3 regions of the Paraliobacillus sediminis genome follow, and region 1 is predicted to be linked to each of the others. Evidence: riboswitches for the same ligand, from Rfam matches in the RefSeq annotation. Region 1 holds a riboswitch; each other region holds the start of a gene.
The links. A riboswitch is a leader RNA that binds a small molecule or an ion and turns the genes downstream of it on or off. The one in region 1 is predicted to bind preQ1.
Positions count from the first base shown of each region.

Region 2: linked by a shared signal. The riboswitch ahead of queF (preQ(1) synthase) and the one ahead of queC (7-cyano-7-deazaguanine synthase QueC) in region 1 are both predicted to bind preQ1.
Region 3: linked by a shared signal. The riboswitch ahead of queC (7-cyano-7-deazaguanine synthase QueC) and the one ahead of queC (7-cyano-7-deazaguanine synthase QueC) in region 1 are both predicted to bind preQ1.

Region 1 covers NZ_QJSI01000003.1:607,783-614,690, forward strand. Annotated here, with positions in the region: gene D2K60_RS15680 (LysE family transporter) at 1-512, opposite strand, end outside; gene D2K60_RS15685 (manganese catalase) at 622-1,443, shown strand; gene D2K60_RS15690 (four-helix bundle copper-binding protein) at 1,551-1,877, opposite strand; gene D2K60_RS15695 (UDP-N-acetylmuramoyl-L-alanyl-D-glutamate--2,6-diaminopimelate ligase) at 2,120-3,562, shown strand; gene D2K60_RS15700 (PspC domain-containing protein) at 3,661-3,846, shown strand; gene D2K60_RS15705 (SGNH/GDSL hydrolase family protein) at 4,385-5,092, shown strand; gene D2K60_RS15710 (YjcZ family sporulation protein) at 5,161-5,313, opposite strand; gene D2K60_RS15715 (YjcZ family sporulation protein) at 5,358-5,477, opposite strand; PreQ1 riboswitch class I at 5,654-5,698, shown strand; gene queC (7-cyano-7-deazaguanine synthase QueC) at 5,780-6,448, shown strand; gene queD (6-carboxytetrahydropterin synthase QueD) at 6,448-6,908, shown strand, end outside; gene queE (7-carboxy-7-deazaguanine synthase QueE) at 6,908-6,908, shown strand, end outside.
Region 2 covers NZ_QJSI01000001.1:383,396-390,303, reverse strand. Annotated here, with positions in the region: gene araD (L-ribulose-5-phosphate 4-epimerase) at 1-373, opposite strand, end outside; gene D2K60_RS01740 (DUF2680 domain-containing protein) at 708-1,034, opposite strand; gene D2K60_RS01735 (acrylyl-CoA reductase family protein) at 1,135-2,142, opposite strand; gene D2K60_RS01730 (hypothetical protein) at 2,167-2,799, opposite strand; gene D2K60_RS01725 (queuosine precursor transporter) at 2,978-3,616, opposite strand; gene queF (preQ(1) synthase) at 3,665-4,162, opposite strand; PreQ1 riboswitch class I at 4,233-4,280, opposite strand; gene D2K60_RS01715 (acetylornithine transaminase) at 4,737-5,930, opposite strand; gene argB (acetylglutamate kinase) at 5,923-6,723, opposite strand; gene argJ (bifunctional ornithine acetyltransferase/N-acetylglutamate synthase) at 6,736-6,908, opposite strand, start outside.
Region 3 covers NZ_QJSI01000002.1:374,560-381,467, reverse strand. Annotated here, with positions in the region: gene D2K60_RS08035 (SGNH/GDSL hydrolase family protein) at 1-677, shown strand, start outside; gene D2K60_RS08030 (YjcZ family sporulation protein) at 746-898, opposite strand; gene D2K60_RS08025 (YjcZ family sporulation protein) at 943-1,062, opposite strand; PreQ1 riboswitch class I at 1,239-1,283, shown strand; gene queC (7-cyano-7-deazaguanine synthase QueC) at 1,365-2,033, shown strand; gene queD (6-carboxytetrahydropterin synthase QueD) at 2,033-2,500, shown strand; gene queE (7-carboxy-7-deazaguanine synthase QueE) at 2,493-3,221, shown strand; gene D2K60_RS08005 (SdpI family protein) at 3,425-4,117, opposite strand; gene D2K60_RS08000 (undecaprenyl-diphosphate phosphatase) at 4,563-5,393, shown strand; gene D2K60_RS07995 (hypothetical protein) at 5,673-6,908, shown strand, end outside.

The DNA of each region.
Region 1 (6,908 bases):
AAACTACTAGAGAGAACTGCCATCGTAACATCCCACATCATTAATCCTAACAAAACAGCACTACCATACATGATAACATGTGGCATATCATAGCGATGAATTGTATTCGCCAATATAGACCCATAAATCCCAAGCCAAAATAAAATTGATAATGGATTCGTTATAGTTAAGAAAAAACCGCTCCAAAAGGTTTTTTTTAGTGAATCCGTTTGTCTATTAGTTGAATTGTCTATTTCAGGTACACTAACCATGTTCTCAATTGCTGTGTAGAGAAGTACAAACGTACCGAATGACCATAGAAATGTTTTCATGATTGGCATTTCTAAAAAATGAACAAGCCCAAAAAATATTGCAATGATGAATAGAAATTCACCAACAATCGAACCTAATCCGATCAACCATGAATGAAAAAAACCATTTTTAATACCTTGATTAATTTGTGCTGCATTAATCGGACCTATTGGAGCAGCTAAAGATAAACCCAATACGAGATAACTTAAAAATACACCCACCAAAATCACTCCTTTTACTGGCTTGTACTATTTTTATTCGAGTTACTGAAAGGCTATGCGAATAAATAGTTATTTTTTAGCCATGATAAGGAAAAAAGGAGTGACTAAAATGTTTTCACATATTAAGAAACTTCAGTACACGGCGAAACCAACTAGACCTGATCCTGTTTACGCTAAAAAACTTCAAGAAATTTTAGGTGGCCAATATGGCGAAATATCGGTAATGATGCAATATTTATTTCAAGGTTGGAACTGCAGAGCAAACGGGAAATACAAAGATATGCTTTTAGATATTGGAACAGAAGAAATAGCACATGTGGAAATGTTAGCTACTATGATCGCACAACTTTTGGACAATGCACCAGTGCAAGATCAAGAGGCAGGAGCAAAAGATCCTGTAATTGAAGCAGTTTTAGGTGGGATGAATCCACAGCACGCTATCGTTAACGGTCTAGGAGCACAACCAAATGATAGTGCTGGTTATCCTTGGAACGCACGATATACCATTTCTAGTGGAAATTTACTTGCTGATTTTAGAGCGAATTTAAACGCCGAATCTCAAGGAAGACTACAAGCCGTACGATTATATGAAATCACAACTGATCCTGGTGTGAAGGATATGCTTTCCTTCCTTATTGCGAGAGATACGATGCATCAAAATCAATGGATGGCTGCAATTGAAGAATTAGAACAAAAGCACGGTGCTGTTGTACCATCAACATTTAATGCTGAAAAACAGAAGCAGGATGTAGCATATGCATTTATGAACTTTTCTGAAGGCGAAGAGAGTAAAGCAGGGCGCTGGGCAAGCGGTAAATCAATGGACGGAAACGGAAACTTCCAGTATATTCAAAACCCACAGGCGAATGGTCAAAATCCTAGTTTAATGCCAGCACCTATCTATATTCATGGAACACCACCACTCCAGTAAGTTAATAGGTTTATAATAAACGTATTTTCCTAATGAAAACGTCTGTATGACAGTAAATAAAGAGAGCCTCCAGCTTGAAATGCAGGTAAACTGGAGGTTCTTTTATATTATGTTATTAATTTTTTACAAGCATCTTCACATACATAACACGCGTCAGCACATTTTTTACAGTGGTCAGGCTCATGTTTAGCGCATTCATCACCACAGACTTTACATGCTGTTGCGCACAGCTGTGCGTATTCTTGTACAAAAGCTGTATCATATGAAAGAGCTTGTTCAAAAGAAGCACAAATTGTTGCGCATTCTCGATCTAAACGAATGCATGCTTCCATTTTGTTTGCATCCTCTTCAAAACAAGAGGTGTAACAATGATTACAAGCCTCCATACATTCGTGCAACGTTTTAATTATGTCAGCATCTTTCTGATGACTCATCGTCGAATCTCCTCCTTTAATTCTTATATCCAATTATCATACCCAGTGTGTATCAAGCTGTACATAACAAGTAAAGGATTATTAATGTATTCAGATTAAGTAAAAATTTTACTTGAGTATTATAAGAAGTCTTAGGTAATAATAATGTAAATAAATCTCAGTTTTAAAACGTTAATTAACGGGTATTATTTTGTGTATTAGACAATTTTAAAAGAGTACGTATGAATAAGGAGTTATACATCATGAAGCTATTAAATTTGCTGGGGAATATAGAATACAAACTGATTAAAGAAAACAATTTAAATAAGATAGAAATTCACGGTATTGCTGAATCCTCTTCTGAAGTAAAACCAGGTTTTATTTTTGTGGCCATTGAAGGGTATACAGCAGACGGACACGATTATATTGAAGATGCAATTAAAAATGGGGCTTCTGTCATCGTCGGAGAACAAAAGCTTACTGATTTATCTGTACCATATATTTGTGTCGATAACAGTCGCAAAGCGTTAGCGATCATAGCGGGGAACTTTTATGGAAATCCATCTCAAAATAAAATAATGATTGCTATAACAGGAACTAATGGGAAAACAACTACAAGTTATCTCGTTAAGCATATCTTAGAAAGCAATGCCATGTCATGCGGATTAGTAGGCACAATTGAAACGATAATAAATGGAGAAAGTAATCCATCCATTAACACAACTCCTGGGTCACTCTCACTTAATAAATTATTGGATATAAGTGAAGATCAAGTCATTGTTTTGGAAGCCTCTTCTCACGGATTATTACAAAATCGACTTGAAGGGATGCATTTTGATATTTGTCTTTTTCTTAATTTAAGTCACGAACACTTAGATTACCATGATTCTATTGAAGAATATTTCGAGACAAAAGCAACTCTTTTTCAAATGTTAAAAGATAATGGACAAGCTATTATAAATACTGATGATAGTTGGGGCAAGAAGTTAAATGAACGGTTAAAGCATCGTGAAATTAAAACTTCTACAATAGGTAAAAGTTCTTCTAACGACTACTGTATTGAAATAACCAAACAGGATGGTTCTTTCAAACTTAAAAACCAAGGCAGAACCGAAGAAATAAATCCATCTATGAAGGGCATTCATAATATATATAATTCCAGTATGGCTTATGCAGTTGCACGACAACTTGGAGCTAACGAAAAATTAATAAGTCAGTCATTAAAAGACTTTCCAGGTGTTGATGGACGATTTCAAGTGTTTCCACAACTGAATGGCGCAAATGTTGTTGTTGATTACGCGCATACAACAGACGCTTTTTATCATTGTCTACATACTGCTAAAACAGCTGGGGCTAAAAGAATTGTTCATATATTTGGCTTTAGAGGGAATCGAGATAAAGCTAAGAGAAGAGACATGCTTGAAATTACAGCTGAACTTAGTGATCAATATTTGTTAACATTGGATGATTTAAATGCAGTACCTTTAGAAGTTATGATTGAGACACTTGAAAATATCCACAACACTATTGGTAACCATAAAGGATTAGTTATTCCAGATCGAACCTTAGCAATTCAACAAGCAATGGAAACCAGTCAAAATGGTGATTGGATTATTATTACTGGTAAAGGTCATGAAGCCTATCAGCAAGCGTTTAGCTTACCAACTAAATCGGATAAAGAGACCGTTACTTACTTAACTGAATAATTTGCATATGAACCAACACGATCAATGCTTTATGACACCTTTTCAATCGAAAATCGTATAATTATATATAGCGTTTTAATGGGAAGGAAGGATTAAAATTGATAAAAAGAGTAACCCGTTCTCTTGGTGATAGGAAATTGTTTGGTGTATTTGGAGGAATTGGTAATTACTATAATATTGACCCAACAATTTTAAGATTGGTATATACAGCTTTGACAATATTTAATCCAACTTTAGTTTTGATTTATATTTTAGCAATATGTATCATACCCGAGGAAATTTAAGAAATAGCTAATATTAAGACTATAAGAACTGATTAAAAGCCAAAATTATAAGAGCAACAAAACACTAATTTTCGCCCTTCTTTCTAACCCCTTAAAATATTAAGGTAACGGAGAGAAGGGTTAGTTATTTAGAATAAAATATTTATTAAATATATAACACCAGCTAAAACAGCATATTTACTGAAATCAATCCAACAATGCAAAATCCATATATAGACCAAGCGATAATTTTATTGTTTTTAGGAACTTCTTTAGTCTTAAAAACTTTGATGAATTTGTATGTCAAAAATAGAAATGCCAACATAGATACGATGAAAACATCGTTCATTCCTAACTTCACTCCTTTATAAATGCAACTATTGATATATTCTATAATAGCATAATTTCCAATAATATTAATTTTATGTATAATAAAAAACAACAATATTTTTGAAAATAACCTTTAGCAAATAGTCGAAATTCGTATAATTATTGGTGCATTATTCGAATGAAATAATGCTATAATATAGGTATTATTGAATTATAGAAGGTGATAGATATGAAAATAATTTGTTTCGGCGATAGCCTTACGCGTGGTGTATCTGTAGCAAAGGGAAGATTACGTATTTTGAAAGAAAACTATCCAGCCTTTTTACAACAATTATTTGCTGAAAATGAGGGAGAAGATGTTACCGTTATTAACAAAGGTGTTTTTAATGATAATTCTGATTCTCTGCTTTCCAGATTAGATAAAGACGTAATTGAACAACATCCTGATTATGCCATAATCGAAATTGGTGGAAATGATTGCAACTTTAATTGGAAAGAGGTTGTCAAAAGTCCAGGCGTTGAACACGCTCCCATCGTTCCAATTGATCGCTATATAGATAACATTAGAACAATGGTTACAAAAGTACAAGAAAGTGGCATAACACCTATTATTTCTACATTGCCACCATTAGATCCAGTACGTTATTATAAAAGTATTTCTGACAAATATACCGATGTAGTTGGACATCTGATTAGTTCCATGGGTGGTATTGAACACTGGCATGGTATTTATAACCGCAATCTTAATAAATTAGCAGATGAGTTAGGCGTGCTTAAAATTGATGTTAGAAGCGCAATAAAAAAAGCAGGAGATCTAGCCGAATTAATTAGTGATGACGGTATTCACCTTACAGCTGAGGGTTATAAGGTTTTTAGTAAAGATGTTTACAAAAGTATAACCCAATGGTCAAAAAAACAGGAAATCAAGCATACCTAAATATATGAAATAATATAAGGCGTGCACATAATCTTCGGTGCACGCCTCATATTTCTATTATTTAGCTATTAATAAATAGCTGCACCTACAATAATTAGAAGGATAAATAATACAACAATTAATGAAAATCCTCCGCCAAATCCCGCGCCTGGAACTACACCACATCCAGCACCTGCACCGTATCCGACTGGAGCGCCATAACCGCCATATCCTAAACTCATATATTTTTCCTCCTTATCTATTCGTTAGACAGATTTTCTTCTTTTTAGTAACCGAAACCTCCACCATAAGAAGCTCCTATAATTATTAACAATATAAACAATACGATGAGTAATGCAAAACCTCCACCAAATCCTGCTGGTGCAGCTGCTACTGGTTCACCCATTTGTAAATCCCTCCTTTTCTTAATGACTCTAAGAGTATACTATGGGATTACAAACAAAATGATATGGACAGATGTCCCGATTTATTTAAAAAGATGGGTAGAACACATCAAAAAACACTTCAATAATATTTTATGCTATACTGTAACTAGAAAATAAATATTAAGTCTGCAATCTTGCAGGAGAGGTTCTAGCTACACCCTCTATAAAAAACTAAGGATGGACGCTACCTTCCTTTAGGTGACGTTTTTTTGTTTTGTATGGTGTGTAGAATTCTCTTTTTTAATGGAAGGAGAATTTTTTTATGAAAAAAAATAGTAAAGCAATTGTTGTATTTAGTGGAGGACAAGATAGCACCACCTGTTTGTTCTGGGCACTTCAAAATTATGAACATGTTGAAACTGTCACATTCGATTACAATCAAAGGCACAATAATGAAATAGAAGTTGCGAAAGAAATTACTACAGAATTAAACGTCAAGCATCATGTTTTAGATATGTCTTTGTTAAACCAATTAGCGCCAAGTGCGTTAACGCGTGATGATATCGAGGTTAAAGATGGTGATAATGGCGAATTACCTTCGACATTTGTTCCTGGTAGAAACTTACTCTTTTTATCTTTTGCTACGATATTAGCTAAACAGATTGGTGCAAAACACATTATCACAGGTGTATGTGAGACAGATTTTAGTGGGTATCCAGATTGCCGTGATATATTTATTAAATCGTTAAATGTCACACTTAACTTATCAATGGATGATGGATTTGTTATTCATACGCCACTAATGTGGTTAGATAAAGCCGAGACATGGAAGTTAGCAGATGAGTTAAATCGATTCAATTATATTCGTGAAAAAACATTAACCTGTTACCACGGTGTTCGCGGGGACGGTTGTGGAGAATGTCCATCATGTAAGTTACGTCAGAACGGACTCGATACGTACCTTAAAGAACGTAATGAGGTGAGCGGTTAATGTACGGTTTTACAATTGTTGAAAACTTACAGAAGATTAATGAGGATATAAAACATCATGAGCTCAAATATCATACAAAACGGGTGATGGTTAGTAAAGAGTTCACTTTTGATGCTGCACATCACCTTCATTGTTATCAGGGAAAGTGTAAAAACTTACATGGACATACGTACAAAGTTATTTTCGGAATAAGTGGTATGGTAGATGAGATTGGCTTGGTTATTGACTTTGGCGATATCAAAGAGATTTGGAAGGAAGAGATTGAAATTCATCTTGATCATCGTTATTTAAACGATACGTTACCTAATATGAACACAACGGCAGAAAATATGGTGGTTTGGATTTATCAAAAGATGGAACAAGCCCTTCTAAAGCAATCAAACCAAAACCGTGTAGAGTTTGTTAAACTTTACGAAACACCAACGAGTTATGCTGAAGCTAGACGGGAGTGGATGAACGT
Region 2 (6,908 bases), on a different contig from region 1:
CAGATCCATAAAAGTAATCTGCCTGGGTCGTTCCTAAAGCAGGAATCCCCGTACCTGCCTGTGCCCAACTTGTTGCCCAAGGTGAATGCGTATGAACAACCCCACCAATTCCAGGGAAATTCTTGTATAATACAAGATGAGTGGCTGTATCGGAAGATGGCTTTTTATTTCCTTCTACGATATTCCCATCTAAATCAACAACAACCATATCATCTGTAGTCAATTCTTCGTATGGTACACCACTAGGCTTAATCACGACTAAGTTTGATTCTTTATCGTAACCGCTTACATTACCCCAGGTAAAAGTGACTAATTGATGTTTCGGTAAAGCTAAGTTTGCTTCAAGCACTTGTTCTTTTAATACTTCTAACATAATTTAGTCAACGCCTTTCAATATGAACCTGATTTCATACGTAATTTTTATATCATTTAATCTTATAGTAATATAATTTGTACGTACAATCAATATATATTATGATATTTTTATAAATTAATTTTAAAAAGGGTCTTTTAAATTAGAAAAACCGCGTATTAAAAGGGAATACTAGTTTTAATTTTTGTGATTTTTTAAATCTATTATATATCTCTTATACTAAATATACTTAAAAGCCATACAAGTTATGCAATAAAATTTATTATTCATGTAAACAACTTTCAAGATTGTTACACAAAAAACCCAACTCTATTAGAATTGGGTTTTCGTATAATTAATCCTGGCTATCTTTCTTTTTATGTTCCTGCCATTTCGGAACAAATCCATCTTCCTGCATCTTTTCCATAAACATATCTAAATGTTCTTCCATTTTTGTAGCATCTTCTTCTGATAAGACACCAAACTCTTTGTACTTCTCAACAATTCCTTTTCTTTGATTAACCAAGTCCTCATACATTGTTTTCAATTCTTTGGTTTGCTTTTCACTTAATTCAACTTCTTGAAATTTTGGTTTCGGATGGTCTTTCTCTGCCCCAACCATCGTTGCTCCAAAACCAAGCATAACCATTGAAAGAACTAACAATAACAATCTCTTGCGCATTTTCACAATTAGTCATTCCTTTCTTATTTACTATCAAACATAGTGTTTTCAATAAATAAGAAAGTATACTTTTATTCTTGTTATTGTTAGTTCGATCTAATTATTTCGTCACGACTTTAACTATCGTTCTTCCCAAAGCTTTTCCAGCAATCAAATTAGGTAATTCATCCGCTAATTGTTCCAAACCTATTTCTTTATTCAAGATAATCTCCAATATATCCTTGCTTGGTTTTAAGTCAGTCGCAACCCGATCCCAAATCTCTTTTCTTCTATTCATTGGAAAATTAACAGAGTCAATTCCAATTAAGCTAATACCTCGTAAGATAAACGGATAAACAAATGTTGGAACTTCTACGCCACCCGTTAATCCACTAACAGCTACGCCACCATCATAGTGCAGTTTACCTAAAATAGAAGCTAATGTTTTTCCACCAACAGGATCAACTGCTGCTGCCCACTGTGGTTTCGCTACAGCCTTAACTTCTCCATCGAAAACCGCTTCACGACTAATCACTTCCTTCGCGCCAAGTTTCTTTAAAAAGTCTGTTGCCTCGGATTTACCAGTACTTGCAACAACGTTATAACGTTTGTGAGCTAACATAGCAACTGCTATACTTCCTACTCCACCAGTAGCACCTGTCACGAGTACTTGACCTTTTTCAGGTGTTAATCCATTCTTCTCTAGACGATCAATTGATAGTGCTGCCGTAAATCCTGCTGTTCCAAATAACATTGCATCTTTCATTGAAAGTCCGTTTGGTAAGGGAAGTACCCATTCTGAGCCTACACGCGCATATTCACTATACCCGCCATCATGTGTGACACCTATCCCATAACTCGTTGCAATAACATGATCACCTTCTTCAAATTGATCATCAGCAGACTCTACAACTTCACCAACTAAATCAATACCAGGGATCTGAGGATAGTTTTTTACAATCACACTATTATTCGTGTTAGCCATTGCATCTTTATAATTGATGCTAGAATAATGTACTTTAATAAGTACCTCGCCTTCTGGTAAATCGTTTGTTGTTAGTGTTGTTACTGCTCCTGTAACTGTCTCATTTTCTTTTGTTAGTTGATATGCTTTAAATGTTTTTGTCATTTGCTTTTTACACTCCTTTTTTTATCATGCATTCGTTTTTTGGAACGTTTTTTCTTTTACCTTCTTAAACCATCTGGTATTTGCTACGTAATCGAAAGCTAAACTAATCACAAAGCCATGTATCATGACACCGATAATCGTAATCAAAACAACAATAGTATGCCCAACCATTGTTTTTGGAGAAAATGCCGCTTCACCAAAAAAGGTAACTGCAGTCACTACACTAATACCCGCATCTGTCATACTCATAATTCCCGGTTCTATCACCACCAGAATTACCATCATACAAATTAAAAATACCGAAATAACAGCTGAAGTTAAGCCGTAATGTTGTTTCTTTAGAAACGATACAAAAGGCATCGTATAATATTTTGTAATCGTTTTTAGCCGGAGCAGATGTAGAATACGTGCAAAACGAGCTACTTGAAATACAGCATCTAAAGGGATCGCTGCTACTAGTAAAAATGGATTACTTTTCAAAAAGTCAAACTTACTTTCACTCTTATATAAACGGTATACGAAGTCAGCAAAGAATATAGCCCACGTGATCCAGACAATATAACTGGTATATGGCAGGTCAGTCCATAAAGTTGCAATGGATAACGTTGCCAAGAATACCATAAAACCTTCATATATTATTTTTTTAGAGAACGTCATGTATATTCTAGCTTCCCTTCTATCTTCTACTCTATCAAAAAAAGATCCAGAATCAGAGTAATTGCATTTACTTCTTTATACCATCTTACTAAATTAAAAACATTGTGTGAAATGATAGCAATGTTCTTAATTGCCAACAAAAAACCAGTACGCCTAGTAAAGGGTACTGGTTTCTCTATTAACTAACTTTCATTTCCGGTGCTGGTTCTTGTTTTGCTTGCTCTTTTTTCGCTAAACGAACAAGTAAATATGCGATCGGCGTGTCTGCAATTGCTACGATAAATTTAAAAACATATTGTGTAAGAATCATCCCAATTAAGACATTAAACGGTACTGTTCCTACAAACGCAACAACGATAAAAATAATGGTATCTAACAATTGACTTGAAATCGTTGATAAGTTATTACGTAGCCATAATTTTTTCTCACCATGTTGTTTTTTAAGACGATGAAAAATCGACACATCAATATGTTGACTAACGACATATCCTAAAAGGCTAGCAATCATAACGCGGAAGCTTCCGCCTAATATCGCTTCAAATTCAGCTTGCATTCCAAAAGCAGAAGCTGCTGGTAAGTGAATCGCTATAAATACGAAAACAAGTGCAACTACCTGTGTGAAAAAACCAGCACGAACTGTTTTCATTGCTGCCTCTTTACCATAAACTTCCCCAATAACATCGGTGATAAGATAAGTGACAACATATACAATTGCAGCTGCCGGTAAGATAAATTCACCAATGCTAAATAATTTAACCGAAATAATATTTGATAATATTAATAATCCAACAAATAATGCGTTTAAATAGACAAACATTTCATTTCTCCCCTAACCTATATAAGGAGGTTCTTTAGCTAACCCTCATTAGCGATTATCAATCTTTTCTGGGTACATATCGTGGTTCATTAAACGATGCTCTGCTATTTTTTCATACTTTGTTCCTGTTTTGCCATAATTACAATAGGGATCAATAGAAATACCACCTCTTGGCGTAAATTTACCCCAAACTTCTATATATCTTGGATCCATTAATTCAATTAAGTCATTCATAATAATGTTCATGCAATCTTCATGAAAATCACCATGGTTACGAAAACTAAATAAATATAATTTCAATGATTTACTTTCGACCATCTTCTCACTTGGAATATAACTAATATATACAGCACCAAAATCGGGTTGATGTGTTTTTGGACACAATGTTGTAAATTCAGGACAATTGAACTTAACAAAGTAATCACGATTTGGATGTTTATTATCAAACGTTTCTAATACTTCAGGTGTATAGTCAAATGCGTATTTCGTCTCTTGATTCCCTAGTAACGATAGATCTTGTAAGTCTTCATCTCTTCTTCCAGCCATCTGGCTAACCTCCCTTTTGCATACACATTAAAAAAGCCCATCCCTATAAGGATATGGCTTTTGCAGTCATATGTCCTTAGTTTTTTATAGAGGGTTTGTTGCTAAGAACCTCTCCCATTTTATAACGGAATCGTATCCATATACTCGGACTATTATATAGAGGCCCAAGTAAGATGTCAACGAATTTACTTTCATTTAGTGACTCAACTTTCGCAGACTGAAACAGGTATTTAAGTCTTAACGTTACTAGGAAGTCTCGCAATCAAAAGATGAAGGTGACTTCGTGCTCATTTCGTAAGTAACATTGCGATGAATTCTTCGAACGTGATATATAATGATAACGCGACATACCGCTTTGGAAATATACTTCGTTTTCCGTGGGCACGGAAAGCGAGACCATTTGCTGACGTAGCGTGATGATAAAGTTTACGTCGGAATTTATGGTTGTTTCATAATATACAACATTTTTTTAGAAAGCATGTTTATTTAGAAACTGTCAAGTAACATAAGATGTACTTTAAACCTAAAGTAGTCAACGTTTCGCACTTGTTCTTATAGTAAGAAAGTTTAGTGACTAACCCATTTCTGCAAACAGTTTATTTAAAATATCCAGCGCTTGATCAATTTCTGCTTTTGTTGTCGTGATTGGTGGAAGGATTCGAATCACCTTTTCTCCAGCTATTAGAATAAGCAATTGATGCTCTTCTCGAGCCTTTGTAACATAATCAATAGCTTTACCAGTAACTTCAATACCAATTAAGAATCCTTTTCCTCTTATGTTGCTTATCTGATCATACTTGGTATTTAGTTCTTCTAATTTCGTCCATAGATATTCCATTTGCACATTAGACTTTTGTTGGAAATCCGTATCTGTCATCGCTGTAATCGTTGCTAAACCAGCAGTTGATGCAAGTGGATTCCCTCCAAATGTGCTGCCATGTGATCCCGGTTCAAATGCTTTTGCCACATACTCTTTAGCAATTAAAGCACCAATTGGGAAACCTGAACCCAATCCTTTTGCCACACTAATTACATCTGGTTCAAATCCATATTGTTGATAGGCAAACAGCGTTCCTGTTCGTCCCATGCCAGTTTGAATTTCATCAACCATGATAAGGACGTCATTTTCTTTACATAGTTGAACAAGTTTTTCAACCCATACAGGATTAGCTGGAATTACACCACCCTCACCTTGAATAAGTTCCAGCATAACCGCACATGTCTCGGGATGGATTAAATCTTCTAAAGCAGCTATATCGTTATAAGGTAAATAACGAAAACCTGGCATTAATGGCTGAAAGCCTTCTTGAATTTTTTCTTGTCCAGTTGCGGATAGTGTCGCTAATGTACGACCATGAAAGGACTGATTAAATGTAACAACCTCATAGGCGTTGTTTTGCTTTACTTTTTGTGCATATCTTCTAGCGATTTTTATTGCCGCTTCATTCGCTTCAGCTCCACTATTGCAAAAGAAAACTTGATCACCAGCACTATTGTCAACCAACTTCTTCGCTAACGCTTCTTGTGACGGAATCTGATATAAATTGGAGCAGTGCCATAAATTCTCTAACTGATTGTCAATTGCCTCTTTGACAACATCAGGAACATGACCTAAGTTACATGTTGCAATTCCTGCTGTATAATCTAAATACTTTTTATTCGTATCATCCCAAACATAGCTTCCTTTCCCTTTCATTAATGTGATGGGAAAACGATTGTACGTTTGCATTACTGCTGACATTTGAGTTGTAGAACTTGTTTCAGACATGACTAACCTCCTCAAGTCGAATTCTTGTACCTACTGCTTTACCATCGATAAAATCAAGTAAAGCTTGTGCATCCATTCCATTAACAATAGCCACTTCTGGTACATTTTCTGCAAGTGCTGCTAAAGCTGCTCTCACTTTAGGAATCATTCCACCTTGAATGACATTGGTAGCTATTAACGATTCAATTTGGGCCTTATCCGTATGATGCAATGTAACTTTCTTATCGTTCTCTTCGATATAAATTCCAGGAATATCACTAATAAAACATAGTTTAGCTTTTAATGCTTGTGCTATTGCGGCAGCGGCTGTGTCTGCATTAATATTATAACGTTGGCCCTCTTCACCAATCGCAATTGGTGAAACAACCGGAATATAGCCTTGCGCAATAACATTCTGTAATAAATCAACATTAACATCATCAACTTCACCAACATAGCCAAGACCTTTATCTTGTTTCGCCTCTACAGCGTGTAATAAATTACCATCCACACCACTCATCCCGAGTGCCGCCGCATCCTCTTGTATAAGATTACGGACAATTTGTTTATTAACAGAGCCACTTAAGACCATCTCAACAACATCTAGCACTTCGGTAGTTGTAACACGCAAACCATTCACAAACGTTGTAGCAACGTTCATTTGCTTCAGACGAGAGGAAATGAGTGCACCACCACCATGAACAATAATCGGCTGCACCTTTTTATCTGCCTGAATGCTAGCTATATTTTGATAAAAAGCTTGTGGAAGCTGATCAACAATACTTCCACCACATTTAATTATGATATATTCCATTTTTCCATCCCCTTATGTGCGATAGGAAGCATTAATTCTGACATATTCATAAGAAAGGTCACAACCCCAAGCAGTGGCCTCTCCTTCTCCATTACCAACACTAGCATGAATCGTTACAGTGTCCTGCATTAAATACTGCTTTGCTTCGATTTCATCAAACGGTAAAGGCATACCATTTTTAACCA
Region 3 (6,908 bases), on a different contig from region 1:
CGCGTGGTGTATCTGTAGCAAAGGGAAGATTACGTATTTTGAAAGAAAACTATCCAGCCTTTTTACAACAATTATTTGCTGAAAATGAGGGAGAAGATGTTACCGTTATTAACAAAGGTGTTTTTAATGATAATTCTGATTCTCTGCTTTCCAGATTAGATAAAGACGTAATTGAACAACATCCTGATTATGCCATAATCGAAATTGGTGGAAATGATTGCAACTTTAATTGGAAAGAGGTTGTCAAAAGTCCAGGCGTTGAACACGCTCCCATCGTTCCAATTGATCGCTATATAGATAACATTAGAACAATGGTTACAAAAGTACAAGAAAGTGGCATAACACCTATTATTTCTACATTGCCACCATTAGATCCAGTACGTTATTATAAAAGTATTTCTGACAAATATACCGATGTAGTTGGACATCTGATTAGTTCCATGGGTGGTATTGAACACTGGCATGGTATTTATAACCGCAATCTTAATAAATTAGCAGATGAGTTAGGCGTGCTTAAAATTGATGTTAGAAGCGCAATAAAAAAAGCAGGAGATCTAGCCGAATTAATTAGTGATGACGGTATTCACCTTACAGCTGAGGGTTATAAGGTTTTTAGTAAAGATGTTTACAAAAGTATAACCCAATGGTCAAAAAAACAGGAAATCAAGCATACCTAAATATATGAAATAATATAAGGCGTGCACATAATCTTCGGTGCACGCCTCATATTTCTATTATTTAGCTATTAATAAATAGCTGCACCTACAATAATTAGAAGGATAAATAATACAACAATTAATGAAAATCCTCCGCCAAATCCCGCGCCTGGAACTACACCACATCCAGCACCTGCACCGTATCCGACTGGAGCGCCATAACCGCCATATCCTAAACTCATATATTTTTCCTCCTTATCTATTCGTTAGACAGATTTTCTTCTTTTTAGTAACCGAAACCTCCACCATAAGAAGCTCCTATAATTATTAACAATATAAACAATACGATGAGTAATGCAAAACCTCCACCAAATCCTGCTGGTGCAGCTGCTACTGGTTCACCCATTTGTAAATCCCTCCTTTTCTTAATGACTCTAAGAGTATACTATGGGATTACAAACAAAATGATATGGACAGATGTCCCGATTTATTTAAAAAGATGGGTAGAACACATCAAAAAACACTTCAATAATATTTTATGCTATACTGTAACTAGAAAATAAATATTAAGTCTGCAATCTTGCAGGAGAGGTTCTAGCTACACCCTCTATAAAAAACTAAGGATGGACGCTACCTTCCTTTAGGTGACGTTTTTTTGTTTTGTATGGTGTGTAGAATTCTCTTTTTTAATGGAAGGAGAATTTTTTTATGAAAAAAAATAGTAAAGCAATTGTTGTATTTAGTGGAGGACAAGATAGCACCACCTGTTTGTTCTGGGCACTTCAAAATTATGAACATGTTGAAACTGTCACATTCGATTACAATCAAAGGCACAATAATGAAATAGAAGTTGCGAAAGAAATTACTACAGAATTAAACGTCAAGCATCATGTTTTAGATATGTCTTTGTTAAACCAATTAGCGCCAAGTGCGTTAACGCGTGATGATATCGAGGTTAAAGATGGTGATAATGGCGAATTACCTTCGACATTTGTTCCTGGTAGAAACTTACTCTTTTTATCTTTTGCTACGATATTAGCTAAACAGATTGGTGCAAAACACATTATCACAGGTGTATGTGAGACAGATTTTAGTGGGTATCCAGATTGCCGTGATATATTTATTAAATCGTTAAATGTCACACTTAACTTATCAATGGATGATGGATTTGTTATTCATACGCCACTAATGTGGTTAGATAAAGCCGAGACATGGAAGTTAGCAGATGAGTTAAATCGATTCAATTATATTCGTGAAAAAACATTAACCTGTTACCACGGTGTTCGCGGGGACGGTTGTGGAGAATGTCCATCATGTAAGTTACGTCAGAACGGACTCGATACGTACCTTAAAGAACGTAATGAGGTGAGCGGTTAATGTACGGTTTTACAATTGTTGAAAACTTACAGAAGATTAATGAGGATATAAAACATCATGAGCTCAAATATCATACAAAACGGGTGATGGTTAGTAAAGAGTTCACTTTTGATGCTGCACATCACCTTCATTGTTATCAGGGAAAGTGTAAAAACTTACATGGACATACGTACAAAGTTATTTTCGGAATAAGTGGTATGGTAGATGAGATTGGCTTGGTTATTGACTTTGGCGATATCAAAGAGATTTGGAAGGAAGAGATTGAAATTCATCTTGATCATCGTTATTTAAACGATACGTTACCTAATATGAACACAACGGCAGAAAATATGGTGGTTTGGATTTATCAAAAGATGGAACAAGCCCTTCTAAAGCAATCAAACCAAAACCGTGTAGAGTTTGTTAAACTTTACGAAACACCAACGAGTTATGCTGAAGCTAGACGGGAGTGGATGAACGTTGAATAAATTCCCTGTACTAGAAATATTCGGACCAACCATCCAAGGTGAGGGTATGGTCGTTGGTCGGAAAACAATGTTTGTTCGAACAGCCGGTTGTGATTACAGTTGCTCTTGGTGTGACTCTGCTTTTACTTGGGACGGCAGTGCAAAGGACCAAATTGAAAGACTCACTGCAGATGAAATTATGGATAGACTAAAAGAAACAGGTGGAGATAAATTTGATCATGTTACAATATCAGGTGGAAATCCTGCACTTTTGGCAAAGCTTGATGAGTTAGTTGACGCCTTGCATGACCACGATATGGAAGTAGCACTTGAAACACAAGGAAGTCGTTGGCAGGAATGGTTTCTTAAGGTTAATGACCTCACTATTTCACCAAAACCACCAAGTTCAAAGATGAAGACAGATTGGGAGAAACTTGATCTTATTATTGAGAACTTACAAACTGGTAATCATATACATCAGACCAGTCTAAAAGTAGTCGTATTCGATGACGCAGACTTACTGTATGCGGAAAAGGTCCACCAAAGATATCCTACTATTGCGTTCTTTTTGCAAGTAGGTAATGATGAACTCGCAGAAAATAACGCAGCAAACCTTGCCAGTCATCTACTAGATAAATATGAATGGTTGATAGATAAAGTTGTTGCATCCACAAAATTAAATCATGCTCGTGTTCTGCCACAAGTTCATGCACTTGTCTGGGGTAATAAGCGTGGCGTTTAAAAGAATATCCAATTGGATATTCTTTTTTTATTTGTAATTTATTCTAACTATTGCGTTTCTCTGATTCAATGGAATATAATTTAACACCCTTGAAATTTTTGATTACGCCCATTAGTACAATATTATTCGAATGTGCGGCACACGTGGCTATGTAAGTTCAGTTTCATATCGAAACACAGCCCTAAAAAAAGTTTTATTTAGTGTTAACTATCCAGATTGACAATTTTTTTATATGTTATATAAGAGTGGATTATCGCTATAGCAGCAACTATCATAACCAAAGAAAATCCATAGATAAAGCTGTACTTGGGAATAATTATTATAAGTATGATACTTATAATACCGGTCAAAAGGGACAACTTACCTGTGAATCGATGTGTTATATCCCAAACTCTTTCATCACTCATTGTCCATTCTGTACGCACTCCGACTATCGAATTTGTTTTTACGTTTGGCATTAAATAACCGGTGATCATTAAGATAAATGAAAAAATTAGTCCCATTATTACGTTCACATCAAGATTGTAACCCAAATTAATAATAATGATCGTCATGTAGATTGTAAAAATCGTTAATAAAGTAATCATAATTAGTATTTCTTTCATATTATCGCTTATATTATCTTGGGAAGTTCTAAATATGAAACGAAATAGAGCATAAATTAGAATCATTATGAAAGGCATTGAATGTAAAGCTATTGACTCGATTGTAGTAGTGGCAACTTCACAGTTCAACCAATTAATGGCTATTTTTTTATTTAAACCTGTGTAGTAAAACACACTTATTAGCATTGATATTATAAGTATACTACTATTAGGAATCCTCTTTTTCAATTTTATCACCTTCATTGGTTTTAATAACCTATTTGTTAAAGATTTTCTTGATTTATTCTTCAAATCAATCTCTCCTCTAATTTAAAATTTCTTTTTATATCGATTTCACCATATAAATCGTTATCTTTATTAAAGATGACTGTTCCGTTAGTTGAATAGCAAATATAATTATTTCATAAACATAGATAATCTAAGACTACCATTATTATCCTCAATTTATTATAAATTTCCCAAAGCATCATCATTTTTTGTTGATTAATCATTCTGATACTTAAAACCAAGCAAGGTAAATATACAAATTGGTTGGTAGCAAAGCCATAATACTTTTGTATCGACCATTTATCAGTATATATTTTATAGGCATGCCAAGAATACGTGCATCATACATTTTTAATTGAATGATTATGTTCGATGTTAAATAAAATAAAGCTAGCTATATATTTAATTAGCGATTATGATTAATAAAATTATATAACATTTAATGCATGAGAGAACGGGAGAAACGTTAATGGATATTTTTATGTTAGTAAAGGCGATTATACTAGGTATGGTAGAGGGGTTGACTGAGTTCGCGCCAGTCTCCTCAACTGGACATATGATTATTGTGGACGATATGTGGTTGCAATCAGAAGTATTTTTAACTAAATATGTTGCGAATACATTTAAAGTTATGATTCAATTAGGATCGATTTTAGCAGTTGTAATCATTTTTAGGCATCGTTTTATTGATATGCTAAACTGGAAAACAAATAAAAGCAACATCGATAAACCAAGGCTCAAGCTGTCACAAGTGATAGTAGGACTTATACCTGCTGGCGTTTTAGGGCTTTTATTCGAGGATTATATTGATGAATATTTATTCTCAATAGAAACAGTTCTAATTGGTTTAGTAGTTGGTGCAATACTAATGATACTTGCTGATATTATTAGTAAAAAAGCGGCATCTGTACCCGTGGAAACTGTTGATCAAATTACGTATCGACAAGCACTCTTAATTGGACTTATTCAGTGTTTTTCACTTTGGCCAGGTTTTTCAAGGTCTGGATCTACGATTTCTGGTGGTGTTATGTTAGGGATGAGCCATCGAGCTGCCGCTGATTTCACATTTATCATGGCTGTTCCTATTATGCTAGGAGCCAGTTTGATATCTTTATTGAAAAATTTGCAATACTTTACTGTAGAGAGCATCCCATTTTTTATCGTTGGATTTATCAGTGCATTTATCTTCGCTTTAATTTCTATACAGTTTTTTCTGAAACTAATTAACAAAGTAAAACTAGTACCTTTCGCGATCTATCGGATTTTATTAGTTGCAGTCATATATGTTGTTTACTTTTAATTCATTTGTAGCCATAAGATCATCGATTATGAGTAACCTATGATAGAGTTAAATTAACAAGCAGTATTGACATGGTTTTAGACATGTTATAGAATTAGCAGAAATAGGAAGTTAGTCTGCCATGCTATAGTATTTATAGTAATGATATTAAAAGTATCACAATTAGGAGAGTACTACTTAATCATTTGGTAGTACTCTTTATTCATGCTGAAGTCCATTGATTACATGTAATATTCTAGTCAATTTTACATAGATAGCTAAAGTAGGGGGTAGATTTAAATGGTATTTGTCAAAAGATATGTATTCATGATAATGGTAATAATGGCGGGATTGCTACTTGCATCTTGTGGTGATGATGCTACTTCTTCAGAGAATGAAGATTCAAAGGAAGAGGTTAAAGATTCTGAGGATTCAGAGTTCCTGACTGCTGATGGAAGAATTAAGGGTGAGGAAGACGGAGATCCTAGACGGATGCTTATTGACGAAGATATGATAGGTGTAACAAGAGATATAATTTCTATAGATGAGTACAACGAAGAGTTTGCAGAGGATTACGGTTACCTGAATTTAGTAACTAATCAAGACTATGGTGCAGATACCCTATTAATTTTAGATGGCGAGTATTCTTACGTTGAAGACTCTAGTGATCTTGTTAAATACGGTAAGACAGGAGATGCTATTTGGAGAGTTGATGAGGTTAAGTCTCACGGTCATTATACTGATTTTGATGATGAGCATATACTTTGGTCAGATACTAATGAGGAGAATAGCGCAGGTGATAGAATTACAGAAATGAAGTTAATCAGCAAGGAGACAGGAGAGGTAGTTGACGATGACTTTTTAACTCTTGATTTTGAGAGTAACACCTATGCTATAGACCCAGAGAATTCAGTAATGTATATAGCTTCCTATTCGGATATAATGTATATTTATGACTATGAAACAAAAACTCTTGATACATTTATAGAGGGACAACTTGGAGATGATGCAGGTAATTATAATCTTGGTTTAACAGACAATGGACTTGTACTATATAATAATAATAAGATTACTATTTATAGTAGAGAGACCTCCGAATTACTATGGGAGACAGGTGATATAAATTATAAACTTATAAATTCTAGTTTACTTAACAAACAGACAGACCTAAAAATTGAGGATAATATGCTTTACTACTATCTAATAGATACAAAAGAGTATATAGAGTTTAGTGTTGAGGATTTAGAGGTTGCAAAAGTGCAAACAGTAAATACAGAATTCCTAGATGGAGTTACTCCTTCTATAAGTAAGAGATTAAACACACCAGAGCTTACAACTAGTGGGTATATAGTAATAGACTATGACTATGACCTTCTACTATATGATTTTGAGCAGGAAAAGTTTGTTTTAGACCTTATGGTAGGAAGAATAAACGGTTTTTATGACACTAAGTTATACAGCAATAACTTAATTTACGAGACAGGTTTAGACTACCTATCTATTTTTAACTACGCAACAGGAGAAGAGATCATAACG